Regions from separate parts of the Paenibacillus sp. B01 genome, predicted to be linked through region 2. Evidence: riboswitches for the same ligand, from Rfam matches in the RefSeq annotation. Region 2 holds a riboswitch; the other holds the start of a gene.
What was found. A riboswitch is a leader RNA that binds a small molecule or an ion and turns the genes downstream of it on or off. The one in region 2 is predicted to bind glycine.
Positions count from the first base shown of each region.

Region 1: it holds a riboswitch for glycine, as region 2 does, so the genes downstream of both, sdaAB (L-serine ammonia-lyase, iron-sulfur-dependent subunit beta) here and gcvT (glycine cleavage system aminomethyltransferase GcvT) in region 2, are expected to answer to the same signal.

Region 1 is NZ_CP045802.1:499,141-514,541, reverse strand. It holds gene GE073_RS02280 (futalosine hydrolase) at 1-268, shown strand, start outside; gene GE073_RS02275 (1,4-dihydroxy-6-naphtoate synthase) at 271-1,284, shown strand; gene GE073_RS02270 (cation diffusion facilitator family transporter) at 1,887-3,053, shown strand; gene GE073_RS02265 (hypothetical protein) at 3,168-3,377, opposite strand; gene GE073_RS02260 (VOC family protein) at 3,526-3,933, shown strand; gene GE073_RS02255 (copper amine oxidase N-terminal domain-containing protein) at 3,955-5,205, shown strand; gene GE073_RS02250 (hypothetical protein) at 5,274-5,492, shown strand; gene GE073_RS02245 (ABC transporter ATP-binding protein) at 5,613-7,415, opposite strand; gene GE073_RS02240 (copper amine oxidase N-terminal domain-containing protein) at 7,658-8,197, opposite strand; gene GE073_RS02235 (carbohydrate ABC transporter permease) at 8,381-9,199, opposite strand; gene GE073_RS02230 (carbohydrate ABC transporter permease) at 9,201-10,163, opposite strand; gene GE073_RS02225 (ABC transporter substrate-binding protein) at 10,222-11,478, opposite strand; gene sdaAA (L-serine ammonia-lyase, iron-sulfur-dependent, subunit alpha) at 11,736-12,620, opposite strand; gene sdaAB (L-serine ammonia-lyase, iron-sulfur-dependent subunit beta) at 12,589-13,308, opposite strand; glycine riboswitch at 13,569-13,668, opposite strand; gene GE073_RS02210 (SDR family oxidoreductase) at 13,852-14,631, shown strand.
Region 2 is NZ_CP045802.1:4,805,340-4,820,740, reverse strand. It holds tRNA gene GE073_RS20690 (tRNA-His) at 1-13, shown strand, start outside; tRNA gene GE073_RS20685 (tRNA-Gln) at 26-100, shown strand; tRNA gene GE073_RS20680 (tRNA-Lys) at 105-177, shown strand; tRNA gene GE073_RS20675 (tRNA-Leu) at 194-279, shown strand; tRNA gene GE073_RS20670 (tRNA-Leu) at 326-412, shown strand; tRNA gene GE073_RS20665 (tRNA-Gly) at 416-490, shown strand; tRNA gene GE073_RS20660 (tRNA-Arg) at 494-570, shown strand; tRNA gene GE073_RS20655 (tRNA-Pro) at 580-656, shown strand; tRNA gene GE073_RS20650 (tRNA-Gly) at 663-736, shown strand; gene GE073_RS20645 (dipeptidase) at 892-2,247, opposite strand; gene GE073_RS20640 (AAA family ATPase) at 2,723-4,096, shown strand; gene GE073_RS20635 (lipoate--protein ligase family protein) at 4,107-4,937, opposite strand; gene GE073_RS20630 (alpha/beta fold hydrolase) at 5,064-5,900, shown strand; gene gcvPB (aminomethyl-transferring glycine dehydrogenase subunit GcvPB) at 6,021-7,478, opposite strand; gene gcvPA (aminomethyl-transferring glycine dehydrogenase subunit GcvPA) at 7,538-8,917, opposite strand; gene gcvT (glycine cleavage system aminomethyltransferase GcvT) at 8,928-10,052, opposite strand; glycine riboswitch at 10,310-10,413, opposite strand; gene gcvH (glycine cleavage system protein GcvH) at 10,572-10,961, shown strand; gene GE073_RS20605 (DHA2 family efflux MFS transporter permease subunit) at 11,273-12,694, shown strand; gene GE073_RS20600 (TetR/AcrR family transcriptional regulator) at 12,852-13,394, shown strand; gene GE073_RS20595 (DUF4188 domain-containing protein) at 13,462-13,944, shown strand; gene GE073_RS20590 (ABC transporter ATP-binding protein) at 14,489-15,401, shown strand, end outside.

The DNA of each region.
Region 1 (15,401 bases), 4.3 Mb from region 2:
GGCGCCGGTGCTGACGCTGTCCACGGTGACGGGCAGCGGAGAGACGGCCGCCGAGCTGCTGCGCCGGGTGCCCGGCGCGGCGGCGGAGGCGATGGAAGGCTACGGCGCGGCGCTCGCCGCCTCGATGCACGGCATCGAGGCGATGGAGGTCCGCGCCATCTCGAACGCGGTCGGTCCGCGCGACCGCGACGCCTGGCGCATCGGCGACGCGCTGGCGGCGCTGGAGCGGACGGCCGCGATTTTGCCGGAGGTGCTGAACATCCGATGAAGATGAAAATCGCTTATTCTCCTTGTCCCAACGATACCTTCGTGTTCCATGCCTGGGCGCACGGCCTGATCGCGGGCGCGCCCGAGCTCGACGTGACGTACGCCGACATCGACGTCACCAACGGCTGGGCCGCTCGCGGCGAAGGACCCGAGGTCATGAAGATCTCGTATGCCGCTCTCCCCTACGTGCTGGACCGCTACGCCCTCATCCCATGCGGCGGCGCGCTCGGCCGCGGCTGCGGCCCGCTCGTGCTGACGGCCGGCGGCGGCCGGATCGCTGCGGAGCGGGCGGAAGTTGGCGGCGCGGCGGAGCCGACCGCAGGAACGGATCGGCGAGAAGCCGGAGATGCTGCGGCGAGCTCGCAAGGCGGCAGCGGCGCAGCGGCACGCCCGTCGGCCGACGCGTCAGCCGGAGCGGCTCGCTCCCATGTCGGCGCTGCTGCGCCGGGCATGGACCCGTCCTGGCTGAGCGGCCGGACGGTCGCCGTGCCGAGCGACCGCTCCACGGCGTACCTGCTGTTCCGGCTGTGGACGGCGCAGCAGATCACCGGCGAGCCGCCGCGCATCGTCGTCCTGCCTTTTCACGAAATCATGCCCGCCGTCCGGGACGGCCGCGTCGATGCGGGCCTCGTCATCCACGAGGCGCGCTTCACCTATCCCGACTACGGCCTGACGCTCATGGCCGACATGGGCGTCTGGTGGGAGGCCGACACCGGCCTGCCGATCCCGCTCGGCGCGATCATCGCCCGCCGCGGCATGGACGTCGAGTCGCTGGCCCGTTGGACGCGCGCCTCGGTCGAATACGCTTGGGCGCATCCGGACGAATCGGCGGGCTATGTACGCGAGCACGCCCAAGAGATGTCGCCGGACGTCGCGCGTTCCCACATCGCGCTTTACGTCAACGAGTTCACCCGGTCGCTCGGCGAGGACGGGCTGGCCGCCGTCGAGTCGCTGCTCGGCCGCGCCGCCCGCGAGGGCCTTGTCCCCGACTTCGACCCGGCGCTGCTGCGGAGCTAAGCGCTGCGCGAATGTCCCGGTGCGGAGCCTTTGCGGGGATGGCGCCGCGGTCCTCCTGGCCATAAGAGCAATCAGCCTCGAACAGCTGCGATCCGCCCTGATTCGCAGCTTGGATCGGGGCTTTTTTGCAGCTATTCGAGCGATAAACCATGCCGGCCTCTTCGTCGCGCTTCGTCCCGATCGCGTGCATCGCACCTTCGCTCCAGCGGAAGGCGCTCCGTTTTGCAAGCGGCTTCTCCGGTCGATACATGACGGCTGCTGACGACGAATCAGATCGTTAGCAGCCCTAAATGGGACAGCTTCAAAATCTAACGACGCGCGAGGAGCTTAGCCATGCCAAAACGCCGGAAAAACATGCGGAAAGAGGCGAATTGCTAGTCTAAGCGTCTGAGGAGTCGTTCGATTTTTGGAGACGCGAAAAAAGGGCGGCTAAGCGTCTGAGGAGTCGTTGGCATCGAATGGGAAGCGCATGGTTCTCCAGGCGAGCGCCGTTCTCAACTCTCTATTCAGCCTCCCTCACGGCTTGACATGACGAGGCGGCTCAACTAAACTCAATATATGAACAAATGCTCATATATTATCAAGGGATAAGGAGGCTCATGATGAGTCATGAACCGGATCTAAGGCGCAGAGTTGGAAAGGACACGCCTCCATTCGAAAGCACGCGCAGCCTTGGGCAGGCAGAGCCAGGGCAAACCCACAACCATGACCACCTCAGCCGCTCCCACGACGGACACAGCCACGCCCGCTCTGCCCATAGCCGCTCCCACGACGGACACAGCCATTCCCACTCAGGCCATAGCCACTCCGGCAACGGACACAGCCACTCCCACGCGGGCCATAGCCACTCCCACAATCACGGCCACTCCCACGCCGGGCACGGTCATTTCCACGGAGGCGGGAGCGGCAACAAGCGCGGACTGCTCATCGCCCTCCTCATTACGACCGGCATCATGGTGCTGGAGTTCGTCGGCGGCCTGGCGACGGGCAGCCTGGCGCTGCTGTCCGACAGCGGCCATATGCTCAGCGACGCCGGCGCGCTGCTGCTGAGCCTCGTCGCCGTCGGCTTCGCCGCCCGCCCTTCCTCGCCGAAGCGCACGTTCGGCTTCCGCCGGTTCGAGATTCTGGCCGCCTTGTTCAACGGCGCGACGCTGATCGCCATCGCGATCTTCATTGTCGTCGAGGCTTGGGGCCGATTCTGGGAGCCGCCGACGGTCGCCAGCCGCTCGATGCTGCTAATCGCCGCGGTCGGGCTGCTCGCCAATCTCGCCAGCGCCTGGTTCCTGATGCGCCAGGGCGACGTGAAGGGCAACGTCAACCTGAAGAGCGCCTATCTGCATGTGCTCGGCGACGCTCTCGGCTCGGTCGGCGCGATCGCGGCCGGGGCGCTGATGTGGGCGTTCGGCTGGTACTGGGCCGATCCGGCGATCTCCGTGCTCGTGTCGCTGCTGATCGTAAAAAGCGCCTGGGGCATGCTCCGAAGCACCGTCCATATCCTCATGGAAGGCGCTCCCGAGACGGTGGACACGCAGCGGGTGCAGCTCGAGCTGGAGTCGCTGCCCGGCGTCATCGACGTGCATGATCTCCATATCTGGACGATCACCTCCGGCTTCGACGCCATGACCTGCCATCTGCTCGTCGAGGACGACGCCGACAGCCGCCGCGTCCTGCAGCAGGCGATCGCCCTCCTGCGGGACGGGCACGGCATCCGCCACTGCACGATCCAGATCGAGGATTCCAGCGTCCGGCACGAAGAGCTCGGCTGCTGATCGCTCCGGCATTCGCCCCGAGTCCAGCCGCGAGGCCCATTGCCTTGCCGTTCCGCGTCAAAAGCCCACCCAAACGGGTTTCCCCGCCGGATGGGCTTTTGGACTTTTCTTTCCTCAAACGCGGATGAACTGAATGACGCCTATCGTAAATAGAAGTAGAACCAGCACGGCCGCGCCGATGCCGATGCCGATTAAAAACTTACCCCCGAGCCCGGTGTCCCTGCGCCCGACCGGCCCATATCCCCGCTCCGACGTCGCCAGCTCCCGCTCCTCCAACTCCTCGACCCGCCGCTTCAAGTCCTGCACTTCCCGCTCCAGATCCATAGATGCATCCCTCCTCGCCCTACCCTATCACAGTTCATCCGGATTTTGGAAGATCACAGAAACCTTTCCATTCCCTTTACGTCTAAAGGAAAGGAAAATAAGAGCCCCGCTCCTCAGGCTCCACTACAGCGCCAAGGAGAGAGAATTCATGCTGCATCACATCGAACTATATGTCTCCGATCTGCAAAAGTCCGCTTCCTTTTGGGGCTGGTTCCTCGGCGAGCTCGGGTACGAGCCCTTTCAGGAATGGCCGGAGGGCCGCAGCTGGAAGCACGGCTCGACCTACCTCGTGTTCGTGCAAGCGAAAGAGAAATACTTGGACGTGCCGTACCACCGTGCCCGGGTCGGACTGAACCATCTCGCTTTCCACGCCGCCTCGCGCGAGCAGGTGGACCGGCTGACCGACGAAGTCCGCGCCAGAGGAATGAACCTGCTCTATGAAGACCGCCATCCCCATGCGGGCGGGGCGGGGACGTACATCCTCTTTTTCGAGGATCCGGACCGGATCAAGGTCGAGCTCGTCGCGCCGGCCGAGGAGCAGAGACTGCCCGAATGACCGATCAAAGGAGATGAGCTTATGAAGCCTGTCCGCCATGCTCATGCAAAAGCCCCCCTCGGAACGAGGCGCGCCGGCCGCAGCGCGCTCGGAATGCTGCTCGCCGTGCTCCTGCTGTCCGGCTCGGCTACGACGCCCGCAGCGGCTGCCGAGCCGGCAGGGTCCCAAGCGCCCGCAGCGGCCGTCAAGCCGACTGCTTCTCCCACGCCAGCGACCTCCTTTAAGGAGCTGGCCGCGTCCTGCGGTCCGAGCACGCTGAAGTCGGTGCTAATCGGCGGGGCAAGCGGCGTCGACGACCAGTTGTACGGAGCCCGCAAGGAGGATGCCGCGCGGATCAAGAAGGTTTGCGGGATGGTGCAAGCCTTTGCGAAGAAAGGCAAGCCCGTCAAGGCTTTCGATTCTACGCCTTACAGCTTCTTCTATGGACTCAGCCTGACCTTCTCCAATAAGGGCGATGCCTCCATCTTCGGCTCGACCGGCGGCCTGTACCTGGAATCCGGCTCCACCTTCCTGCAGCTTGACGACATCAGCGTGTCGAAAGACTACAGCTCGCTGTTCGTCAGGAATGAGGAAATCGCCGAGATTCCCGCGACCGCTCGCTTCGGAGAGAAGATTCGGCTGAAAGGACATGATCCGCTCCTTTTCTCCCCGGAGCTCTTTGTGTATTGGACGCCAAATGCCGAAACCTATTCCTCCTCCTCGGATTCATCCGGTTATCCCTATGACCACTCCCTGCTGATCGGCACAGGCACGCAGCAATTCGGCTACTACGACTTCTCCATCACGCTGCCCGCCTATGGCAAAGCAAAGGATGGAACGATGAAATTCCTTGAATCAAAAGGTTCTCTCAGCCTATACGTCGCCTATGGAGGCAATGGCAGCCGAACGTTAGGGGAGATGTCGCTGCTCCCCGCCGCCGAGCCGTTCCTGTCCGTGGACGGCAAGCCCGCGCTGGACGCGGCGCTGCGGCCCATCCTGCGGGAAGGGCGCGCCCTGCTGCCGCTGCGCTCCATCGCCAAGCTCGCCGGCAAGTCCGTCGTCTGGGACAAGGCGTCGTGGAGCGCGCTCATCCGCTCCGAGCCGCCCGCTCCGCGCAAGGGCGCCTACTCCTTCCCGCAGCTGTGGATCGACGGCAAGCTCGCCGCTCCGGAGCTGCAGCCGATTCTGCGCGACGGGCTGACCTACGTGCCGATCCGCGCGCTGACCGCGGCGTTCGGCATCTCCGTCTCCTGGAATGCGGCCAGCCGCAGCGTCGATATCGAGCTGCCCTGAGCTATGGTATAATGGCCGGAGCCAAGCCCGATCCGGGCCATCCCCCTTTGCAAAGGAGCGCCGCCGCCATGGCCTATATCCGACCTCTCCATACCGATGCCGACTTCCAGGAAGCGCTCGACGAGCGCATCCCGGTCCGCGTCTTCCGCGACGACCATATGGTCGAGTCCGGCAGCTGCATCGTGCGCTTCGACGAGCGCACCGTCGTGCTGCAGTCGGGCGTCGCCGATCTCGCCTACCACGCGCGGGCGCAATGCGAGTTTTTCGAGCTGCGCAAAAAAAGCTGAACCTGCTCGGCTCACGCGCGCGGCGGAACTCCCGCATGCGCGGTCCAGATTTAAATCAAGCAAAAAAAGCCTGCCGCTTCGGCAGGCTTTTTTGCACTATTTAAACCATATACTCCAAGCCTACATCTGAAGCTGCTTGAGGTTGTAGAATTCGCCCTTGCGCGCGATCAGCTCGTCGAACGTGCCGACCTCGGCGATGCGTCCGCGCTTCATGACGACGATGCGGTCCGCATGGCGGATCGTCGAAAGGCGATGGGCGACGATGAACGTCGTGCGCCCCTGGATGAGCTGCTGCATCGCCTGCTGCACATGATGCTCGGAGGCGTTGTCGAGCGCGGACGTCGCCTCGTCGAGCAGGATGACGCTCGGATCGCGCACGAGCGCGCGGGCGATCGCGATCCGCTGGCGCTGGCCGCCGGACAGCTTGCCGCCATGCTCGCCGACCATCGTGTCGATGCCCTTCGGCAGGCGCGAGACCATCTCGGTCAGATGCGCCCGCTCCACCGCCTCCATCACCTGCTCCTCCGTGATGCCCTGCAGGCCGTAGGTGATGTTGTCGCGGATCGAGCCGGAAAACAGGATGTTCGTCTGCGGCACAACGGCCAGATGGCGGCGGTACTCGGACAGATCAAGCGCGGACAGCGGCACGCCGTCGACGAGCACCCGTCCGGAGGTCGGGTTCAAGAACCCGATGACGAGGTTGAGGATCGTCGACTTGCCCGCGCCGGACTCCCCGACGAACGCGATGCACTCGCCCGCGCGCACGTCGAGCGATACTTCCTCGAGCACATGCTGGTCGCCGTCCGGGAACTTCAGCTGCACGTCCTCGAAGCGGTACTCCCCGCTCAGCCGGGTCAGCTTGAGCTTGCCGGCGTTGTCCTCGATGTCGGTCGAGCGCAGGATCTCCGTGATCGAGGAGATCGACTCCGTGCCCTTGGCGATCATCGGGTAGACGTTGATGAGCGCCGTGATCGAGCCGAGGATCATGCCGAAGTAGCCCTGGTACATGACGATGTTGCCGACCGGGATGCTGCCCGTATAGGCGAGATAGGCGGTGAACAGCAGGCAGACGACCTGCACGATCTGGAACGTCACCCAGCCGGAGGCGCCGAAGTACGCCTCGACGAGGTCCATCCGGTACCCCTTGCCCTGCAGGCGCCGCAGCGTCGTGTCGATGCGGTCGATCTCGACCTGCTCGAGCCCGTGCGCCTTGGTGACGGGGATCATCTCCACCATCTCGGAGACGTGGCTGCTCATCGTCTCGATCTCCTTGCGGAACTCGCGATTGCTCTGCCGGATGCGCCGCTTGAACATCTGCATGACGCCGATCGCCGCCGGCACCGTCAGCACGTAGAAGAGCGAGACGAGCCAGTTGGAGTAGAGCGTCAGCCCGAAGGCGATGACGACGTTGAAGATGGCCGGGATGAACGCCAGCATGAGCTGCTTGCTCATGCCCTCGACGGCCTCGACGTCGCGCAGCACCTTGGACTGCAGCCGGCCGGCGGCGAGCTCGCGATGCGAGTTGATCGACAGCTGCTGCAGCTTGCGCACCATCGCGCCGCGCAGGCCCGCCTCGACCGAGCGGATCGCGCGGCTGAGGAAGCTGACGTAGGCGGCGTGGGTCGGGATGTTCTGCAGGACGACGGCGATCAGCACGGCGAAGTTGATCCACAGCTCCCGCAGGCTGTGCTGGTCCGGCTGCGCGACGATGTTGATCATGTTGGCCGTCACGATCGGCAGCACGTAGACGGGCAGGCTTTTGACGAGGAAAAAGACGATCGAGATCGTCAGGTTGAGGAAGTTCCCCTTGTACAGCGACATCAGATACTGGAATGCCGTCCGGTTCTCCGTCGTCGCCGCCTGCTGGAAGGCGCTCTCGAAGGAAGCGCTGGAAATCGGGGCCGGCGCGGTCCGGTTCATCATGTTGGATCATCCTCTTCCGTTAGGCTAACACCCGTTCGACAGGTCAAAGGAAGAATAAGAGATGGCCGGGCTCGGTGTCAATGGCCTGCATGCGGATGAGAGGGGACGAAGAAAGGAGGTCGAATTAGAAATGGAATAGTACTGGAAGGGGACGACATCGCCCCCGCAGCCGAACGATCTCGACCGAAAAAGGGACCTCTCCGCGCCTGATGGGCGGGGAAGGTCCCTTTCTCAAGTTGATCTTAATCAAAATCAAGGGTCACCGTAAGCGTGCTCTTGTCAAAGCCGACAATTCCGCCAAATGCTTCGGCGATGAATCGCACATTGACATACATCAAGTCATCATCGTCTGACAATGACGGACCTTGAATGAGCTTGATTTCCTTGCCGTTGATCGTCCCGGTCATTTTGCCGGCGGTCAAAGTAACGGTTGTCGTTTCGTTCTTGGCGGTCACCGTTTTGGTCTTGTTGTCGAATTCAGCATTCAGGTCCAGAGCTTCAAAAAAGGAACGAAACGGAACCATCGCCGACCCGCTTGGCGGGATCACGGCCTTCAGCTCGGCAACCTTGCCGTTGATGACAATCGCAGGGCGATGAATTCCGTCGTTATTCGATGGAGCTTTAGCAGCCCCTGCCAACCCGGCCCCAAAAACAGACAGTCCGACGATCAATGCCAGAAAGAGTACTTGGATTCGACGAGACAATTTTCTCAGCCCTTTCAAGATAAGGATCATATTCTCAAATGAGTAGACGCGATTTCCTCGAAAAGGTTGCTTTGTCAATCACAAGCAATTTCCACTGTATTGTTCGCATCCCGAGTAACGTCGCATGATCCACCAGAGGTGCGGAGAAGTTAGCCGATGTCCTTCCATCGACAGCCTTGATAGCCGATTCAGAAGGAGTATTTGCAATTTATTTTACAGATCCATTTATCAATCGGCTCGACTTATCCCGGCAGGAAAGCGTCAGCTCTTGATCGCGCCCGCGGCGATGTCGGAGATGAACTGCTTGCTGACGAACAGGAACAGGACGATGAGCGGGATGACGGCCAGCAGCGTGCCGGCGATCACCATCGAGTAGTCGGACAGATAGATGCCGTTCAGCGAGGCGAGCGCCACCTGCAGCGTGTACTTGCTCTCGTCGGTGAGGATGATGAGCGGCCACAGGTAGTCGTTCCACGCTCCGATGAACGTGAAGGCGCCGAGGAACGACAGCGCCGGCCGCAGGATCGGCAGCGCCACGTTCCAATAGAGGCGGAAGAAGCCGCAGCCGTCGATGCGGCCCGCGTCCAGCAGCTCGCTCGGCACCGACTCCTGGGCGTACTGCCGGATCCAGAAGATGCCGAATGCGTTGGCCATGCCGGGGATGATGAGCGCCTTGAACGAGCCGACCCAGCCGAGCTTGGCCATGATGACGAACGACGGCACGAGCGACAGCTGGGCCGGGGCCATCATCGTGGCGAGCAGCAGCACGAACAGGATTTTTTTGCCGGGAAACTCGAACTTCGCGAACGTGAACCCCGCCAGCGAGTCGAAGAACAGCACGAGCGCCGCGCAGGCCGTCGCGACGAACAGCGTGTTCCAAAACGCGCCGAAGAAGTCGATGTTCTCGAACACGCGGGAGACGTTGTCCCCGAGCTTCGTGCCGAACCACAGCTTCGGCGGGAAGCTGTAGATGTCCGCTGTCGTGCGGGTCGCCATGACGAGCAGCCAGTAGAACGGGAACACGGAGAGCAGCAGTCCGGCCGTCAGGCCGACATGCAGCAGGATCGATCGGGCTTTCATCTCACTTCACCCCCTGGTCATGGGACGGCCGGCCTTGGACGAACAGCCAGTTGACGATGGAGAAGAGGGCGATCAGGATGAACATCCCCCACCCGACAGCCGCGCCGTAGCCGAAATAGTTGTGCACGAAGGCTTCCCGGTACAGATAAAGGACGATCGTAAGGCCGCCGCCCCCGGCGCCGCCGTCGTTGCCGACGAGCACCTGGGGCTCGGTGAACACCTGCATCCCGCCGATGGTCGAGGTGATGAGCGTGAACAGGATGATCGGCCGCAGGTTCGGAACGGTGATGCGGAAAAACGCCTGCACGCCCGAAGCCCCGTCGATCTTGGCCGCTTCGTAGAGCACGGTCGGGATGCTCTGCAGCCCGGCCAGGTAGATGATCGCGTTGTAGCCCGCCCAGCGCCAGATGACCATGACGGAGATCGCGAGCTGGATGCCCCAGGTGCGGTTCAGCCACTCGATGGAATTCAGGCCGAGCAGGTTCAGCGTGTAGTTCAGCAAGCCGTAGTTGTTGGAAAAGATCGTGCCGAAGACGATCGCCACCGCGACGAGCGAGGTGACGTTGGGCAGGAAGTAGCCGACGCGGTACAGCGTCCGCATCCGCACGAACGAGGAGTGGAGCAGAAAGGCGACGACGAGCGCGAGGAACAGCATCGGGATCGTCGAGTAGATCCAGATCAGCAGCGTGTTGCCGACGGCTCTCCAGAATTCCGGATCGGTCAGCATGAAGCGGTAGTTGTTCAAGCCGTTGTAGCTCATCCGTCCGATTCCGTCCCATTTCTGGAAGGAGAGGTACATGGAGAAGGCGATCGGGAACAAGCCGAATACCGCGAACAGAATGTAGAACGGCGATATGGCCAGGTATTCCTTGCGATGCTTCCAGATGCGGGCGGCCAGGCCGCCCTCGGTCCGTCTGGACGAGGGGACGCGGGCGGGCTCCGGGTTCAGCATAGGTTTTCCCATCGGATGACCTCCTGTCAGCCATTGGTCTGTGGATGCGGCGGCCGGCGGACCGCGCCCGTCAGCGCAGCAGCTCCTTGCGGATCCGGCTCAGCGCGTCGCGCCACGCCTTGTCGGGGTCCTTGCCCTGCAGGGCGACCGAGTTCAGCTCGCGCAGGGCGATGCCGTTCACATTGGTGAATTTGTCTCCAAAATAAGCGGGCTTGACGCCCCGAGCGGATTCCGCGAAGATTTGCCCAGTCGCCTGATCGCCGAAAAACGGCTCCTTCTCCTGCAGGATGGGATCGTCCAGCGCTTTCGCCGCGGACGGGAACAGGTTGATGTTCTTGTACGTCCGGATCTGGTTGTCGGGGCTCTGCAGGTAGCGGATGACGTCGAACGCTTCCTTCGGATAGCGACTCGACTTCATGATGGCGAGGAACGATCCGCCGTTGTTGCCGTCTCCCCCAGGCGCCCGGGCGACGCGCCATTTGCCGGCCGTATCCGGTGCGCCCTGCTCCAGGATCTCCTTCATCCAGACGGCGCCGACAAAGGAGGCGATGCTGCCGTTGTTCATGGCGGCGTTCCACTCGCTCGTGAAGGCGTCCGCGTTGCCGGCCAGCTTCATCCGCGCGGCCTGGACGGCGAGATCCCACGCCTTTTTCACCGACGATTCCGGCTTGTCGCCGATGAACTCGCCGTCCGTGGAGAAGTAGATGCGGTCCGACTGGGCGTTGAACTGCGTGTAGATGTTCTTGACATTGTCGAGCAGCTTGACCTTGCCGCCAAAATGGTCCTGGAGCTGCCGGCCCGCCTGGAGGTAGCTCTCCCAGGTGCCGAGCTCCCGCTGGACGTCGGCCGGCTCGGACGGCAGGCCGGCCTCGGCGAACAGATCCGCCCGGTAGAACAGCGCGGTCGGGCCGGTATCGATCGGCAGCGCGATCATCGTCCCTTCCGCGGTGACGCCGAAGTTCCATTTCCAGTCGAGAAAGTCCGGCTCGATCTCCTTGGCGCCGAGCTCATACAGATCGTAGAAGCGGTCCGAGCTGACGAACAGCTCGGAGACCCAGTCGTTGAAGGCGACGATGTCCGGTCCGTCCGTGCCGGCGGCGAGCGTCGTCTTCAGCTTCGACTTGAAGTCGCCTCCGATCTTCTGGGCGTTGATCTTGATGCCGGGAAACTTCTGTTCGACCGATTGGATGAGTCCGTCGTCGAGGCTGCGGTTCCAGTACCAGAGCGTAAGCGTCTTCGTATTCTCGGCTGGAGCCGGGCCGCCGCAGCCGGCGGCGACCAGGGCGAGCGACAGCAACGGCAAGCCGATCCTTCGGAATTTGACCACTCCGCCATTCCTCCTGACATGCTGGACTTCGCCCGGACCAGGGACAGGCCTCTGCCGGTCCCGGAGCCGGGCGCCTGATTGATGTATCCGCTTTCAGTTTATTCCGCTTTTCACCTGAACTTGCTCGTCCGGCATGAATTTAGGCCCTCGGACCGAGGTCGGCGAAGAGCCGAAAAAGCCCGGCGAGGTCGTCTCGCCGAGCTTTTTGCTGCGATATTCCTTTAACCGGCGGCACGGTTGGCCGCATTCGAAAACCGCTAGCGCCGCTTCTTCTTGCGCAGGTCCTCCATCAGCTTTTTGCCAGTCGGCGTCTGGGCCAGTCCGCCGCCGGCGGTCTCGCGATGCTTCTCCGGCATCGCCGCGCCGACCTCGAGCATGACCTGCACGACCTCGTCGCTCGGGATGACGCTGCGCACGCCGGCCAGCGCCATGTCGGCCGCGGCGAGCGCGGTGACCGCGCCGAAGCCGTTGCGCACGATGCACGGGATCTCCACGAGCCCGCCGACCGGATCGCAGATGAGGCCGAGCGTGTTCTTGAGCGCGAGTCCGACGGCATGCACCGCCTGCTCCGGCGTGCCGCCGCGCAGCTCGGCGAGCGCGCCCGCCGCCATGCCGATGGCCGAGCCGACCTCGGCCTGGCAGCCTCCCTCCGCGCCGGAGACGAAGGAGTTGTTGGCGATGACGTAGCCGATCGCGCCCGCGGCGAACAGCGCCTCGGTCATGATGTCGTCGTCCCAGCCGAACCGCTCCTGCGAGCTGACGAACACGCCGGGGATGATGCCGCAGGAGCCCGCCGTCGGCGTCGCCACGATGCGGCCCATCGAGGCGTTCACCTCGGAGACGGCGAGCGCGTACGCCATCGCCCGTCCGGCGTCGCCGCCGAGGCTCGGCTCGGAGCTCTCGTTGTAGGCGGCGACCCGCTGAGCGTCGAGGCCGGTCAGTCCGCTGCGCGACGTCGTGTCGCGGGTCAGGCCGTTATGCACGGCGTCTTTCATGATGCCGTAGTATTCCTTCATCGTCGCGAATTCCGCCGCTTCCTCGCGTCCCGACTCCTTGGCCTGCTGCTGCAGCATGAGGCGTCCGATCGACAGGCCGCTCTCGCGGCAGCGCTCACTGAGCTCCTTCAGCGTCCGAAAGTTCATCCGCCATCTCCTCCTCTTCTCCGTTCAGATCGACGTAATCGGTGCCGAGCACATGCGGCAGCCGCCGCACCCGCTCCAGCAGCGTCACCGCCGCCTCGCCGTCCAGCTCGACGACCGCCAGCGCCTCGCCCTGCCGTTCCATCCGGCTCAGCGACAAGCCGGCGATGTTGAGCCCCGCCTCCTCCAAGGCGGCGGTCAGCCCGGCGATGACGCCCGGCTGGTCGCGATGGCGCACGAGCAGCGCCGGGCAGGAGCAGCCGAACTTGACGGCGAAGCCGTTCACCTCGACGATCTCCACGTTGCCGCCGCCGATCGAGGTGCCGAGCAGCGACAGCTTGCGCCCGTCCGCCGCCTGCAGGTCGAGCCGCACGGTGTTGGGATGGGGGAACAGCCCCTTGCCCTCGCGGAAGGTCAGGTCCATGCCCGCCTCCTCGGCGAGCTCGACCGCATCCGGCAGGCGCGGATCGTCGGTGCGCATGCCGAGCAGCCCGCCGGCGACGGCCGTGTCCGTGCCGTGGCCTTGGTAGGTCGCGGCGAACGAGCCGAAGAAGGAGACGCGAGCCGTCTCCGGCATCGCGCCGAGCAGCCTGCGGGCGGCCAGCCCGATGCGCGCCGCTCCGGCGGTATGCGAGCTGGACGGGCCGACCATGGACGGCCCGATGATCGAGAAGACATCCTTGAAGCGCATGCGCTTCCTCCTTTTTAGTGGCTGAAATGAAAAGGAACAGGGCGGCGGAATGCGTCGAAACAAAGGCTCGTGCGAGCCCTTTGCTTCCCCGTATTCCACCGCTCTGTCCCTTGTACCTGAGAGTTGCCCCCGACAGCGCCGCGATGCCGGCGCCATGAAGTTTCCCCTTGGGTGATTCCGACGCGCCGCCCTGCGGCCGGACCGGGCTTGGATGCCCGCTCGGCCGTCCGCAAGGCGGCGCGGAATGCTCTCCAGAGCTGCGTCCGGCAAAGGTCCTTTTGCCTGAGAGATTCCCCTGCGTGCAGGTTGCTCCTTCGGCGCTGCCTCGATCATGCAGGCAATCTCTCCCGCTGCCATCATCCGCTGTGCCTTCTCATTATATGCAGGAGGACAGCCGGCTTCAACCCGGGCGGGCAAGTTCGGCCTCAACCGCTCGGCAGCCCAGGCGATGGAACTAGGAGGGCAAGTTCGGCTTTAGCCGTTCGCCCCCCTACTCTCCGACGCCTCTGGGGCTTATGCTGGTTGCAGAAGGAGGAGATGCGCATGACGTTGAAAGGAAGGGCGGCTCTCGTCACCGGCGTCAGCCGGGAGGCGGGCATCGGCACAGCGATCTGCCGCGCGCTGGCGGAGGGCGGCGCCGATCTGTTCTATACGCATTGGCGCGCTTACGACGCGGAGGAGGGCTGCGGCCTGCAGGAAGGCTGGCCGGACCGGCTGCAGCAGGAGCTGGAGGGCATCGGCGTGCGGGCCGGGCAGATGGAGGCCGACTTCATGGACCCGGACGTGCCCTTGCAGGTGCTGGACGAAGCCGAGCGCGCGCTCGGACGGCTGCCCTCGATCATCATCCACAACGCGTGCTACTGCGCGCCGACCAGCTACCGGACGCTGACGCAGGAGTCGCTGGATCGGCATTATATCGTCAACAATCGGGCTCCGGCCCTGCTTAGCATGGAGTTCGCGCGCCGCTTCGAGCAGGCGCATCAGGCCGGCGGGGCGGGACGCATCCTGTTCCTGCTGTCCAAAGGGCCGGACGCCGACAACCTCGCCTACCTCGCGACCAAGCAGCTGCTGGCGGGCCTGATCGAGCCGCTGGCCGCCGGACTCGCTCCGCTCGGCATCACGGTCAACGGCCTCGATCCGGGCCCGACCGACTCCGGCTGGATGTCGGACGAGCTCAAGCGGCAGCTGCTGCCGCTGTTCCCGATGGGCCGCATCGGACAGCCGGAGGACGCGGCCCGCGCGCTCGCCTTCCTGGCGAGCGACGAGGCCCAGTGGATCACCGGCCAGTCGATCCGCTCGGAGGGCGGGTTCCTCGGGCGCTAGCGAAGGGGCGCTGGGGGACCGCCAGCCAAGGCACTCTGGACCCCCTGTTGTGCTGGTGCGCCGGGGTTCTGCGGGCCAAGGCACTCTCGACTCCCTGGTTGATTCAATGCGCCGGGGTTCCGCCAACCAAGGCACTCTCGACTCCCTCGTTGAGTCAATGCGCCGGAGTTCCGCCATCCAAGGCACTCTCGACTCCCTGGTTGTGTCGACGCGCCGGGGCTCTGCCGACCAAGGGACTCTAGACTCCCTCGTTGAGACAATGCGCCGGGGGGGGTACCATCCAAGGCACTTTCGACTCCCTGGTTGAGTCAATGCGCCGGGGTTCCGCCATCCAAGGCACTTTCGACTCCCTGGTTGTGTCGACGCGCCGGGGTCCCGCCATCCAAGTCACTCTCGACTCCCTGGTTGAGTCGACGCGCCGGAGTTCCGCCATCCCAGGCATTCTCGACTCCCTGGTTGTGTCGACGCGCCGGAGTTCCGCCAACCGAGGTACTCTCGACTCCCTGGTTGTGTCGACGCGCCGGGGGACCGCCAGCCAAGGTACTTTCGACTCCCTGGTTGAGTCAATGCGCCGGAGTTCCGCCAACCGAGGCACTCTCGACTCCCTCGTTGAGTCGATGCGCCGGGATTCTGCCAGCCAAGGCACTCTCGACTCCCTGGTTGAGTCAATGCGCCGGGATTCTGCGGACCAAGGCACTTTCGACTCCCTGGTTGAGTCGATGCGCCGGAGTTCCGCCATCCAAGGCACTCTCGACTCCCTGGTTGAGTCA
Region 2 (15,401 bases):
CTCGATCGCCCCATTGATTTCCTGATGGGGATTAGCCAAGCGGTAAGGCAACGGACTTTGACTCCGTCATTCCCAGGTTCGAACCCTGGATCCCCAGCCATTAAGAGCCATTAGCTCAGTTGGTAGAGCACCTGACTTTTAATCAGGGTGTCGAAGGTTCGAGTCCTTCATGGCTCACTTTTCAACTTCATATGCGGTTGTGGTGGAATGGCAGACACGCTATCTTGAGGGGGTAGTGGGCGTACGCCCGTGGAGGTTCGAGTCCTCTCAACCGCACCATTTTCCTTTCGCCCTGCCAGGCGAAACAAGATTCACCTTTTATCATGCGGTCATGGCGGAATTGGCAGACGCGCTAGATTCAGGTTCTAGTGTCAGCAATGACGTGGAGGTTCAAGTCCTCTTGACCGCACCATCTGCGGAAGTGGCTCAGCGGTAGAGCATCGCCTTGCCAAGGCGAGGGTCGCGGGTTCGATTCCCGTCTTCCGCTCCATACGTGCCCGTAGCTCAGCTGGATAGAGCATTTGACTACGAATCAAAAGGTCGGGAGTTCGAATCTCTCCGGGCACGCCATTTATACAACGGGATGTAGCTCAGCTTGGTAGAGCACCTGGTTTGGGACCAGGGGGTCGCATGTTCAAATCGTGTCATCCCGACCATTTTTTGCGGGTGTAGTTCAATGGTAGAACTTCAGCCTTCCAAGCTGATAGCGTGGGTTCGATTCCCATCACCCGCTCCATCTGTGAATACGAACGGTCTTGCCCAGCGGCAAGGCCTTTTTTATTTTCAGGCTAAATACCGCAAAGAAACAGGGCTGTCCCGCAAAGTCGACGTGACGACTTCGCAGGACAGCCCTTAGTTTTTAAGGCTTTCTACGGGATGGTCCAAAGGTCCTTACAGAGACTTCAAGAATTCCACGACCGTAAGCAAGCCTTTGTCGAAGTTCTCCAGGTTGAAGTGCTCGTTCGGGGCATGAAGGTTCTCGTCGTCGAGACCGAAGCCCATGAGCACGACCGGAGCGGCGAGCACGCGGGAGAAAGCGGCCATGATCGGAATGGAGCCGCCGTCCTTGGTGAACAAGGCGCGGGTGCCGTAGACGCGGCCGTAAGCGTCGGCAGCCTTCTGCAGGATCGGATGGGACGGATCGATATTGAACGCGAAGGCTCGTTCGATTTGCTTGACGGTCAAGCGGGCGCCGGATGGAACGCGGTCTTTCAGATGCTTCTCGATGCGGTCGAGCGTTTTTTGCGGATCCTGGTCCCCGACGAGGCGGCAGGTGATTTTCGCATGCGCTTCTTTCGGGATGACCGTCTTGGTGCCTTCCCCTTGGAAGCCGCCATAGACGCCGTTCAGCTCCAGCGTCGGACGGGCTCCGACGCGCTCGACGAACGTATAGCCCTTTTCTCCGTACAGGGCATCCAGGCCAAGGCCGGTGCGGATCTTGTCCTCATCGACCCCCTGCTTGGCGAATTCCTCGCGCATGAGAGGAGACAGCTCCGGCACGCCCTCATAGAAGCCGTCGACCGCGACGCGTCCGTCCGGATCATGGAGGGAAGCGAGCAGCTCGACAAGCGCATGCAAGGCATTGGGAACGGCGCCGCCGTATGTGCCGGAGTGAAGATCGGTATTGGCGGTCCGGACAGCGACCTCCATCGAGCAGAGGCCGCGCAGGCCGGTGCAGATCGCGGGACGTCCGCGCTCGAGCAGCGATGTGTCGGAGACGAGCACCGCATCGCAGTCGAGCTTGTCCTTATGCGTCTCGAGGAAAGCAGGCAGATGCGGGCTGCCGATTTCCTCCTCGCCTTCGAGACAAAGCTTGAGGTTGACCGGAAGGGTGCCTTCCTCGCGAAGAATGGCCTCGATCGCTTTGATGTGGAGGAAGACTTGGCCTTTGTCGTCTGTCGCGCCGCGAGCATACAGCTTGCCTTCGCGGATCTCCGGCTCGAACGGAGGCGATTGCCATAGGTTCAGCGGATCGACGGGCTGCACGTCATAATGGCCGTAGACGAGCACGGTCGGCTTGCCGGGAGCATGGATATAATCGGCGTAGACGACGGGATGGCCGGCTGTCGGCATGATCTCGACGTTTTCGAGCCCAGCGCGGCGAAGCGTATCGGCGAGCCAGGATGCCGCGGATTGGATATCTCCCGCGTGGGCCGAGATGGCGGAGATGCTCGGTATGCGCAGCCATTGCATCAGCTCCTCGAGCTGCTCCTCCCGACGGGTGCTGAAATAAGTCTCATAGGACATCGGTATGTACCTCCTTGATTAAGACGGTTTGCCGCAGGCAAATCGGATAGGTTTATTATACCCCTGGGACAAGGCGATAAGAAGCGGTCGAGACAACGCGGCAGAGCGCGGAAGCTCGAGGGGGAAAAGAGCCTAATCCATTTTCTACCGCCTCCGCTCATTGACGGGGACAAGGTCCACGTCCTAGAATACAGGTAACGACAAACAGGAGGAGGCGTTCGGAGATGATGAAGATGGCGAAGAGAGCTGCAGCGGCAGCAATGGCAAAGGACCGGAGCATGATTTACCGGAGGTCTCCACGGACGGAAACGCGGCGAGGGCTGTAACGGCATGAGGATGCAGGAAGGACAGACGCGTCCTTTGCTGCCATGCGGAGCCTGAGGCGATTTCAAGTCACGGACGGAGTCCGTGGCTTTTTTTGTACGCTTCGACTTGAAATATCCCCCTAGATCAGGAAAGAAAAGGTGAATGAAACGTGATCAATGACTGGAATCTTCACGGCGGGAATGGAGGGGAGAACCTCGCCCGCATACCGGCGGCTGCCGCCGGATCGGCGTTGCCGGTCCCGAGGGCTGCCGCCGGATCGCCGCCGCGCTCGCTTGTTGCCGGCGACCATGGATCCGCCGGACCTTCCGCATCGGCGGCATCGGCCCAGGAGCTCAGGCAGCTGCTGCGCATGATCCGCGATCTGCTGCAAGCTCGATGCGGATCGGAATTCGCGGTGTACAAGGACGAGGATCAGCTGGAGCTTTATTGGAGCCTGCTGGAGCAGGATCTCGCCGAAGAAAACGCCGAGCTGCAAGTGCTGGCGCGAGTCTTCGAAACGATGGAAAGCCGAAGCGTCAAGCGGGACTCGGCTGAGATCCGGATCTATCCGTCACTCGACAACCATCTGTTTTATTACCCGGAATGGAAGGTGGCGCTCGTCCGACTCCCGATGCCGCGCGTGATCGGCCGGTCGCTCGAGCCTTACCTGTTCGCCGAGAGCGACGAATCGCTGCGGCGGTTCCTGGTTCATGCCCGCGAACGGCTTCGGAGCCGGATGACCGGCAAGCTGCTGCTCTGCTGCGATGGCGAGGAAGGCACGGTGTCGGAGCTGGCGCCGCATCGGATCGAGCGCTGGGAGCCGGTGCAGGACTCGCTGCGGCTGGAGCTGGAACGGTCGGTATCGTCTTTCTTTCAATCGGGGGGAGCGTTCTACGAGCAGTTCGGGTTGGCCTACCGGCGGGGGATGCTGCTCTACGGCAAGCCGGGCAACGGAAAGACCAGCCTCGTCCGGGCGCTCGCCTCGAAGGCGGGCGTGCCGGCGATGAGCTGGCAGCTTTCGGAGCATACGAGCACGGAGAGCATTCGGGAGATGCTGCGGCGGGCGGCGGAGATGGCGCCGATGCTGCTCATCATCGAGGACCTGGAGGGGCTGCGGCCGGAGCTGCGCTCCGTCTTTCTGGGCGAGCTGGACGGGTTGCGGACGCACGAAGGAATCTATCTGATCGCGACGACGAATTACCCCGAACTGGTGGATCCGGCGCTGATCGGAAGGCCGGGGCGCATCGACCGCGCGTACGAGGTCTCCGAGCCGACCCGCGCATGCCGCGCGGAGTTCCTCCAGCGGCAGAGCCGCGGCCTGCTGTTCGGCGACGGGCAGCTGGAGGAGCTGGCCGACCGGACGAAAGGCTTTTCCTATGCGCAGCTCGAGGAGCTGGTCGCGGCAGCCGCGTTCTACTGGCAGGAACAAGGGCGAGTCGAGACGGAGCCCCTGCTCCGCGCGATTCGGCAGGAAATCGAGCATGCCAAAAACGGAAGCTGGATGTCCGCTTCCGCTTCGGGCAAAGTCGGATTTTTCGCATGAGCTCGGCTGTCTACTGCGCAGGACCGATCGGGTAGCGGGACCGCATCGTCGCGGCGAGCTCCCGGATCTCCTCTGGCCGGGGTAGCCGGCTCTCGGGCAATCGGGCCTCCTGCTCCGTCCGCGGGCCGAGCGCGACGCTGGCGGCTCCTTCGGCAAACAGGCGCGGCGCATCCGGCCATAGCTCGGCCAGCTCTTCGAGGCTCGCCATGACCGACGCTTCGACGAGCGGATAGCTCGCGGCGCCGGGGCCGGCGGCGGCATCGTAAAATTGGCGGACGAGACGGCCTCGCTCCTCGCCGGAGCCGCCGGCATTGACGAACGCCTGGACGATATAGGCTTTGGACAGCCGGCGCTGGGCGATGCCGCAAAACTTGCGTCCGCCGACGCTGAGATCGTAATCGCCCGGACAATAGGCTCCGACGATCTCGCCCTTGTCCACCTGGACGCCGGTGTCGGCGAGGGCGGCGGCGATCAGCTCGTACATGAGCTGGAAGTCGTCCTCGAAGCGGGCGGATGCCTTTCCCTGCAGCGGCAGGATGAGCGAGACGTTGACGACGCCGGGATCGAGCGGCACGGCGGCGCCGCCGGAGTTGCGGACGGCGACCGAGAGGCCGAGCCGCTCCAGCTCGCGGGAAGCGCGCGCGGCTTCCGGCAGACGGCTGTCGCGCGGTCCCATGACGAAGCCGGCGGGATGCCGCCACAGATGGAGGACGGGCACGCCGTCCGCTCCGACGCGCCGGCAGAGCAGCTCGTCCAGCGCGAACGAGTAGAGGACGTCCGGCTCGGACCAGTCGTCCATGCGGTCGAGCAGGAGCAGGCCGGGGAAGCGGTTATGGATCATGAGCGGAAACGTTCCTTCCTATGCCAAGCGTAAAATGAAGATGATTCTTAAACTGTATCATACCGCGGGATGGAGTTCACGCGAACCGCGGCAATGGTAAGGGCATCAGCCAATGGAGGAATGGACATGGAACGACTCATTCAAGCCGACGAAGTGAAGCTGCAGACGGAATCATTCGGCAAGCCTGGAGATCCGGCGCTGTTGCTGATCATGGGCTCGCAGGCCTCGATGGTATGGTGGGAAAAGGAATTCTGCGAGCTTCTGGCGGCAGGAGGACGGTTCGTCATCCGGTACGACAACCGGGATACGGGAAGGTCGTCGAGCTGGCCGCTAGGAACGATGGGCTACACTATGGCGGATATGGCAGATGATGCGATGCGGGTCCTTGATGCATACGGCATTCAGAAAGCTCATCTGGCGGGGATGTCGCTGGGCGGCTATCTGAGCCAATTGGCGGCTGTCCGGCATCCGGAGAGGGTGCTGACGGTGACGCTGATCGCGAGCTCGAATTACACGGAAGGCCTTCCTGCGATGGAAGACAAGGTGATCGAGTTCTTCACCCGGTCCGCTTCCCTGGATCTGTCGGACGCTCATGCGGCGGAACAGTTCGGCGTTGAAAAATGGAGACTGATCGTCGGAAGCCAGCGGAAACTCGACGAGTCCAGAATTCGCGGGCTCGTCCGTCAGGAAATCAGCCTTGCCGAATCTCTGCCGAGCATGGGCAACCATATGCTCCTGGGCGGGGGAGAAGAGGATGTGGCGCGCACCGAAGACATCCGGCAGCCCGCCTTGATCGTCCACGGAACGGAGGATCCGGTCCTTCCTTACGCACATGGGCTCGCGCTAGAGCACGCTCTTTCCAATGCCAGGCTGCTGCCGCTCGAAGGAGCGGGTCATGAGATCCATCCGGATGATTGGCCGGCGATCATCGAGGCGATGCTGGAGCTGACAGGCCCGCGCTGAGCCGCAAGCGAGGAGGCGGGAGGGCATCGAGTGCCCTTTGACGCGGAATGGAGCGGACGCCGCCGCCGCATCGACCAAAAAAGCTTCTCCAGAGAGGAATCCTCTCCGGAGAAGCTTTTTTCAGCAGGAGCAATTGAGAACGGGCTTGCGCGCGGCCAGCGTCTCGTCGAGCCGCCGCAGGACGGTCGTATAAGGAGCGTTGATGACGAGCTCCGGCGTCTCCCGCGCCTCGCGGGCGATGCGCAGCATGGCGTCGATGAAGCCGTCGAGCGTCTCCTTGCTCTCCGTCTCGGTCGGCTCGATCATGATGCACTCCTCCACGTTGAGCGGGAAGTAGATCGTCGGCGGGTGATAGCCGAAGTCGAGCAGCCGCTTGGCGACATCGAGCGTCCGCACGCCGTACGCCTTGAGCCCTCGTCCCGACAGGACGAACTCATGCTTGCAGACGCCAGGATACGGAATTTCAAATGCCTCGGCAAGGCGTGCCATCATATAATTGGCGTTCAGCACCGCGCATTCGCTCACTCGGCGCAACCCCTCCGGACCGTAGGAGCGGATGTACGTGTAGGCGCGGACGAGGATGCTGAAGTTGCCGTAATACGACTTGACGCGGCCGATCGACTGCGGACGGTCGAAGTCGAAGTAGTAGCTGCCGTCCGTGCGCTTTGCGACGACGGGCTTGGGCAGGAACGGGACGAGATGCGCCTTGACGCCGACCGGACCCGCTCCCGGACCGCCGCCGCCGTGAGGGGTGCTCATCGTCTTGTGCAGGTTGAGATGCACGACGTCGAAGCCCATGTCGCCGGGACGGGCGATGCCCATGATGGCATTGGAGTTGGCGCCGTCATAGTAGAGCAGGCCGCCGGCTTCATGCACGATTTCGGCGATTTCGACGATCTGCTCCTCGAACAGGCCAAGCGTGCTCGGGTTCGTCAGCATGAGCGCGGCCGTATCCGCGCCGACGGCGGCGCGCAGCGCGTCCAGGTCGACGAGGCCGTCGGGGCCCGACTTGACCGTCACCGTCTCCAATCCCGCGGTCGTGGCGCTGGCGGGATTCGTGCCGTGGGAGGAGTCCGGCACGATGACCTTGGAGCGCGCTTCGCCGCGGCTCTCGTGGTAGGCGCGGATCATCATGAGCCCGGTCCACTCTCCGTGCGCGCCGGCGGCGGGCTGCAGCGTCACGAAGTCCATGCCGGTCAGCGCGGCGAGATCGTCCTGCAGCGTATGGAGCAGCTCGAGCGCTCCCTGAATGCTCTCCTCCGGCTGATACGGATGGATGCGGGCGAAGCCGGGCAGCTTGGCCGCGTCCTCGTTGATTTTCGGGTTGTACTTCATCGTGCAGGAGCCGAGCGGGTAAAAGCCGTTGTCCACGCCGAAATTGCGCCGGGAAAGCTCGGTATAGTGGCGGACGACGTCGACCTCGTACACCTCCGGCAGCGAAGCGGAATTACGGCGAAGCCGGCCGTTCGGCAGCAGCTCGGCCAGCTCCTCGTCCTCCGGCACGTCGCATGGCGGCAGCGAGAACGCCTCGCGTCCTGCGCGGCTCATCTCGAAGATGAGCGCCTTTTCGGGCTTCACGTCGACGGAGCCGGCGAGCCGCAGCTCGGCCAGACGCTCTGGGGTCGGATTCGGTTGGCTCATGTCAGCGCCTCCTTTCGGGTCAGCCGGTCGAGCGCGGCGGCGAAGGCTTCGATCTCCTCGCGCGTCCGCTTCTCGGTGACGGCGACGAGCATATGCCCCGCGAGCTCGGGATACGACCGGCCCAGGTCGTAGCCGCCGAGGAAGCCTTCTTCCAGCAGCGCGAGCTCGAGCTGGCGCAGGTCGGTTCCTTCGGGAAGCTTTACGACGAATTCGTTGAAGAAAGGCGTATCGGCGAAGGAAAGGGAGAAACCTTCCAGCCCGCCGAGCGTCCGGGCCGCATGGCGCGCCTTGCGCAGATTCAGCTCCGCCGTCTTGCGGAAGCCCGTCTTGCCCATGACGCTCAGATAGATGCTGGCGCACAGGGCGAGCAGAGCCTGGTTGGAGCAGATGTTGCTCGTCGCTTTCTCGCGGCGGATATGCTGCTCCCGCGCCTGCAGCGTCAGGACGAAGCCGCGCTTGCCGTCCCGATCCACGGTCTGGCCGACGATACGGCCGGGCATCCGGCGCATGAGCGGCTCGGCGACGGCGAAGTAGCCGCAGGTCGGGCCGCCGAGCGAGCTCGGGATGCCGAGCGGCTGCGCGTCGCCGACGACGATGTCCGCGCCGAGCGCGCCCGGCGCTTCCAGCAGGCCGAGCGAGAGCGGATTGGCGCTGACGACGAACAGCGCGCCGGACTCATGGGCGAGCGTGCCGAGCGCGGCGAGATCCTCGACCGTGCCGAGGAAGCTCGGCGACTGCACGAGCACGGCGGCGGTCGATTCGTCGACCGCCGCGGCCAGCGCCTGGGGATCGGTCAGGCCGTCCCGCAGTCCGACCTCGACGACATCGAGCCCGAGCCCGCGTGCCGTCGTGCGCACGATCTCGCGCGCTTCGGGATGCACGGCCCGGGAGACGACGACGCGCTTGCGGCGGGTATGGGCGGAGGCGAGCGCTGCCGCTTCGGCGAGCGCGGTCGCGCCGTCGTACATGCTCGCGTTGGCGACGGCCATGCCGGTCAGCTCGCAGATGTACGACTGGAACTCGAAGATCGCCTGCAGCTCGCCTTGGCTGATCTCCGGCTGGTAAGGCGTGTACGCGGTATAGAATTCGGAGCGCCCGGCCAGATGCGGCAGGACGGCCGGGATATGGTGGTCGTACAGGCCGGCGCCGAGGAAGCTGACGGCCGTGTCGGCGTCGGCATTGCGCCCGGCGAGCTGCTTGAGATGGCGCATCAGCGACCATTCGTCGAGCGCGCCGGACATCGGCAGCGTGCCGGAGTAGCGGATGGAGGCAGGGATGTCGCGGAACAGCTCTTCGACCGAGGAGACGCCGATCGTCTCCAGCATTTCGGCTTGATCCTGCTCGGTCATCGGGATGTAGCGGTGGGGACTGGTCATCGTTGAGGGCTCACTCCTTGTCGGTTCGGGCCGGCGGCGCCGTTCTTCGGTAAAATGGGGCGGGAACGACGGCGGCCTTCAGCCGCTTGCCTCGGATCTCGACCTCGAGCTCGGTGCCGACCGCGGCATATTCGGCCTGGATCAGCGCCAGCCCGAGGCTGCGCTTCAGCGTCGGGGACTGCGTGCCGGAGGTGATCTCTCCGATGCGCGTTTCTCCGCTGTACACGGGATAATGAGAGCGCGGAATGCCGCGCTCCAGCAGCTCGATGCCGACGAGGAGGCGAGGGACGCCGGCGGCTTTTTGCGCCAGCAGCGCGTCGCGGCCGACGAACGGCTCGCCGCCCAGCTTGACGAACAAGCCGAGTCCGGCCTCGAGCGGCGTGATGTCGGCCGACAGCTCCTGGCCGTACAGCGCGAGCTTCGCCTCGAGCCGCAGCGTGTCGCGGGCGCCGAGCCCCGCCGGCTCCAGGCCGAGCGGAGCCCCTGCCGCCAGCAGGCCGCGCCACAGGCGCACGGCATCGCCGGAGGCGGCATACAGCTCGAAGCCGTCCTCGCCGGTGTAGCCGGTGCGCGAGAGCAGCGCCTTGACGCCGCATACGTCGGCTTCCCGCAGGAAGCGGAACGGCTTGAGCTCGGCAAACGGAGCGTCCGTGCAGCGGGCGAGAATCTCGGCGGCCAGCGGTCCTTGGAGAGCGATCAGCGCCGTTTCGTCCGAGCGGTCCTCGATCGTCACGTCGCCGATCAGATGCTCTTGCAGCCAGGCGAGATCCTTTTCGATGTTGGAGGCATTGACGACGAGCAGATACTGGTCTTCGGAGATGCGGTAGACGAGCAGGTCGTCGACGACGCCGCCGTCCGGACGGCAGAGAAGCGTATACTGGGCTTCTCCGTCCTGCAGCCGACGGATGTCGTTGGTCGTGACCGCCTGCAGGAAGTCGGCGGCGAATTGCCCCGTGACGAGGAATTCGCCCATATGCGACACGTCGAACAGGCCGGCCCGCTGGCGGACGGCCTCGTGTTCCCGGATGATGCCGCTGAACTGCACCGGGAGCTCCCAGCCTCCGAAGTCGATGCACCGCGGCTCGCCGGTCTCGGCATAGACGGGGCGGAGCGGAGTCGTGCGCAGGTTGGCCATGCAAGGTTCCTCCTCGCGATTCAGTCGTGTGGCGAAATTGTCGATCCGCAAAAAAAGGACAGGGCGGAAAACGCGGTCAGGCTGTCCGAAGACATGCCTGCCGGCTCGTTTTCCGCTCTGTCCTTTGTACCTGAGAGTTGCCCCGATGCCGATCCTCCGAATCGCTTCGGCCTGCCGGCGGCAGGTTTCCCCTTTGGTGACGACCGCCCGCCGGCATGCTGCCGGACGCGAAAAAGCGCTCGTTCTCTCCAGAGTCGCGTCCTGCAGAGGTCCTTTTGCCTGAGAGATTCCCCTGCGCTACGTCAAGGTTACTCCTTCGGCGCCGCCTTGAACTGCCGGCGATCTCTCCCGCTGCGCTCATCCGCTTATTTACGATCTCTTCCAGTTTGCCGGATCGGACAACCCGGTGTCAATAACCATTCGTTCCGGGAACGGCAAAGATTGACAGGCTTCCCGCCGATCGTTTACGCTTTCCGCATAGACGGCTCTTCGAGGCCGAGGAGAAAGGATGAGCGTCCAGTGAGTGAGATTCGTCAAGGCTTGGGCTACACGGAGGAGCATGAATGGGCATCCGCAGCGGGAGAGAACGCCGTCCGGATCGGCATTACCGACCATGCGCAGCATCAGCTCGGCGATATCGTTTTTGTCGAGCTGCCCCGGCCCGGCGATCGGGTGGAAGCGGGACAGCCGCTCGGCACGATCGAGTCGGTCAAGACGGTATCGGACCTTTATGCGCCGGTGAGCGGCACGGTGGCGAAGGTGAACGACGCGCTCTCCGATTCGCCGGAGCTCGTCAACTCGGAGCCTTATGACGGCGGCTGGATGCTTGAGATCGAGACGGACGGCAGCGCGGCCGAGCTCGTGGCGTCGCTGCTGGACGCCGACGCTTACGCCGGGCGGACCGACTGACCAGGCGCGCGTTCCGGGAGGCAATCGGCTCCCGCGCAAGACCTGGCGAAGCAGGGATGGGGCATGCCCCATCCCTGTTTTTTCATTTCTTTTTTCGGTAAAGAACGACTGTAAACAAAATCATTAATTGCTCTCGCCGGTCCAATATGGGTAAGATGAAAAGGACCTGCCGGCCATAGGCCATGCCGGCCTCGGTCGAACCAGACTAGACAAAGGCTGAAAAAGCCTAGGAGGGGACCACTGTGGAACAAACGCTGTCGGCCGCCGCTTCCCCGCAGGAAGAAGCGCCGCAATTCAAAGTCGTACCGATCATGGCCGCGCTGCTCATCAGCGGCTTCATCGGCATGTTCAGCGAAACTGCGCTGAACATCGCCATTACCGAGCTGATGGCTCTCTTCAACGTGGAGCCGGCTACCATTCAATGGCTGACGACCGGCTTCCTGCTCGTGCTTGCTATTCTCGTTCCGGTCTCGGGACTGCTGCTTCAATGGTTCACGACGCGCCAGCTGTTCATCGCATCGCTGTCGTTCTCCATCGTCGGCACGCTGCTCGCCGCGCTGGCGCCTGGCTTCGAGGTGCTGCTCATCGCCCGTCTCATCCAGGCGGTCGGCACCGGCCTGCTGCTGCCGCTCATGTTCAATACGGTGCTCGTCATCATCCCGCCGCATCGCCGCGGAACGGCGATGGGCATCATGGGCCTCGTCATCATGTTCGCGCCGGCTGTCGGTCCGGCGATCGCCGGCCTGTTCCTGGAGTACTCGTCCTGGCGGACGATCTTCTGGACGGCGCTGCCGCTGCTCGTATTCGCGCTGATCTTCGGCATCGTCTTCATGCGCAACGTGTCCGAGCTGACCCGTCCGCGCATCGACCTGCTGTCCATCGCGCTGTCGAGCATCGGCTTCGGCGGCATCGTCTACGGCTTCAGCAGCGCGGGCGAGGGGGAGCATGGCTGGAGCAGCCCCAAAGTCATCATCGGCATCGCTCTCGGCGCGGTCGGGCTGCTGCTGTTCATCCTCCGCCAGCTGCGCATGAAGCAGCCGATGATGAATCTGCGCGCGTTCCGCTATCCGATGTTCACGATGGGAACGCTGATCATTTTCGTCTCGATGATGATCATCCTCTCGACCGTCATGCTGCTTCCGATTTATCTGCAGACGGGCATGGGGCTGCTGCCGCTTGCGGCCGGCCTGCTGATGCTGCCGGGAGGGCTCGTCAACGGCCTGATGTCGCCGATCATGGGCCGCCTGTTCGACAAGTACGGGCCGCGCTGGCTCGTCATCCCGGGGCTGGTGCTCGTCATCGCCATCCTCTGGCTCATGACCGGCATCGAGCCGACGACGTCCAAGGGCGAGATCATCGTGCTGCATTCGCTGCTGTTCATCGGCATCTCGATGATCATGATGCCGGCCCAGACGAACGGCCTCAACCAGCTGCCGCGCGAGCTTTATCCGGACGGCACGGCGATCATGAACACGCTCCAGCAGGTGGCCGGAGCGATCGGCACCGCGCTGGCGATCAGCGTCCTGAGCGCCGGCCAAAAAGCGTATTATGCCGACAACGGCATCGCGCCGGCGGATTATTTGAGCAAGCTGCCGCAAGCGATGACGCAAGGCGTGCAAGGCGCGTTTCTGATGACGATCGCTTTCGCCGGGCTTGGCCTCCTGCTTTCCTTTTTCATCAAGCGCGTCAAGGTCAGCAGCCCGGAAGGCGGTCCGCAAGGTCCGATGCATTGACGGAGCAATGCCGGCATTCGGCTTGCTCTGCCGCAGATCAGCCCGTATCCTAGAGGATGCGGGCTTTTCCATATTTAGAGACAGGCTGATGCGAGAGCCAGTTGACAGCTGGGTTCGAATCGGTTATTTATTAATTAATAAATAAAAGGAGACGAGGATGACACCAGCAAAAGGGGAAGCGGGAGACCGTCGGCGTCAGATTTTGGATGCAGCGGCAGCATTGTTTGCCGAGCAGGGGTATTACAAGACGACAACGGCGGATGTCGCCCGCGCGGTAGGCGTAACCCAGCCTTATGTGTTCCATTTCTTCAAGTCGAAGGAAGCCTTGTACCTCGCCGTCCTGGAGAGCGCGGCGGAGCGGATCAAGTCGGCGTTCGCCGAGGTGGATGCGCCGGCGGCGGAGCTGGAGGGAGCGATGGGCCAGGCGTTTTACGGCTTGCTCGCCAGCGGCTGCCGCAGCGAGGTGCTGCTCTGCATGACGGCCCATGCGATCTCGGACCCGACGATCCGAAATTTCGTCAGCGAGGAGTTCGCACTCATCCATCGGCGAATCGGGGAGCGCTTCCGCCGGGCAGGCTTGCCGGACCCGGAGTTCAAGGCCATTTCGTTCATCGGCATGGGCCTGGCGATCGCGCTCGCGGAGCTTCTGGCCCTGCAAGAGCAGATGCTGGCCTGCATGGAGTCCTCGTTTGAAGGCTGAGCCGCATCGATGCGGCTTTTCTTTCGGAGATGTATTTATTGATTGATAAATAAAGGGGTGGGTTGAAATGACGCAGATTTACCCGGGAAGATTCACGGCGGAGATGGAAGGATCGTTTGTCGTCTTCATCATCGGCATGAGGATCAACAACCTGCTCGCGGTGCATAAATGGCTGCCGGTCGCGAAGGCGATGCCGCCGATGCTGAAGGAGCTGCATCAGCATCCGGAGCTCGGCTTCATCAGCCATGAGCTGCTGCTCGGAGCGCGCGGCGTGACGACAATCCAATACTGGCGGACCTACGAGCAGCTGGAGCGCTATGCGCGCCAAGGACAGCATCTGGAGGCATGGCAGCGGTTCAATCGGGCCGTCGGAACCGACGGATCCGTCGGAGTGTTCCATGAAACCTACCTGATCGAGCCTAGATGCTCGGAAAGCATCTACGTGAACATGCCGCGCACGCTGCTGGCCAAAGCGGGCAGCCATATGCCGGTCGGCAAGGGACGCCATGATTCCCGGGAGCGCCTTAAGGCCGATAAAGGCCCGAACTAGAGAATATTCCCCCTGCCGCAGTCGGATCGCCACCCTTCCGCCCGGCTCCGCTGCCTGAGATAGTAGAAGGGAGCCTGCAAGCAGGCAGGTGTCCTCCGGGTAACAAACGGCTATAGCCAAACTGGCAGCGTTCGGGGCATTGACGGATGCCGCGAGGCGGTGATAAATTGGCAAAGTGGACTCCGGCCGCGAGGCGGCTGGGCTTTGCGAAACCCATTCCGAGGAGGATTACGATGCAAACGACGACCGATCGCCATCAACCGTTTGAATTCGGCTTGAAGCGTAATCCTGCGGCAGAATGAGGATCATTCGATCATCCTCGCGCGCGGTTACGTTCCTGTAACCTTGCGCTTCCATCAGGCTCGGCCGCCTTGCTCCGCATCGTTCGTCCTTTCCCGGACGGACGCGGATCAGCGGCCGCCGGGCTCCAGGCGCATCGCTTACGGGCGATGCGTCTTTTTTTCGGCATGGATGACCCGAACCGACAATCGATGAAACCGGCGGCCCTCTTCCGAGGCGGCCGCCCGAAAGACGAGGTGGGATTTTGTTCAGCGTCATTGGCAAGCTGGGCTGGTTTTTCCGGCTCGAATGGAAACGATACACGATCGCGATTACGCTGCTGGTGCTGGTCGGCATGGTCGAGGTGCTTCCTCCGAAGCTGCTCGGCTACGCGGTCGACGGCATCAGCCAAGGCACTCTGGCGAACGACAGGTTTTTCCTGATCGTCGCTGGTTGGCTGGCCATTACGGTGATCAGCTACTTCGTCACCTACATCTGGATGTCCCGCCTGTTCGGCGGGGCGAACGTGCTGGAGCGGCTGCTGCGCGGCAAGCTGATGGGGCATTTTCTCAAGATGACCCCGACCTTCTACGAGCGCAACCGCACCGGGGACCTGATGGCGCGCTCTACGAACGACCTGTGGGCGGTCTCGGTGACAGCGGGCTTCGGCATCCTGACGCTGATCGACTCGACGGCGTTCATGCTGACGATCCTCTTCATGATGGCGGTGCTCATCAGCTGGAAGCTGACGCTGGCGGCGCTGCTGCCTTTGCCGATCATCGCGATCGTCATGGGCATCTTCGGCAAGCTGATCCACGAGCGGTTCATGAAAGCCCAGGACGCGTTCGGCGAGCTGAACGACGAGGTGCTGGAGTCCGTATCCGGCGTGCGCGTCGTCCGCGCCTACGTGCAGGAGTCGGCGGACCGCGACCGGTTCCACGCCAAGACGAGCGAGGTGCTGTCGCGCAACATCGCGGTCGCCAAGATCGACGCTTTGTTCGAGCCCGTCAACAAGATTCTCGTCGGACTCAGCTACATTATCGGTCTGGTGTACGGCGGCGTGCTCGTGTTCCAAGGCGAGATCACGCTCGGCGACCTGATCTCGTTCAATATTTTCCTCGGGATGCTGATCTGGCCGATGTTCGCCATCGGCGAGCTCATCAACATGCTTCAGCGAG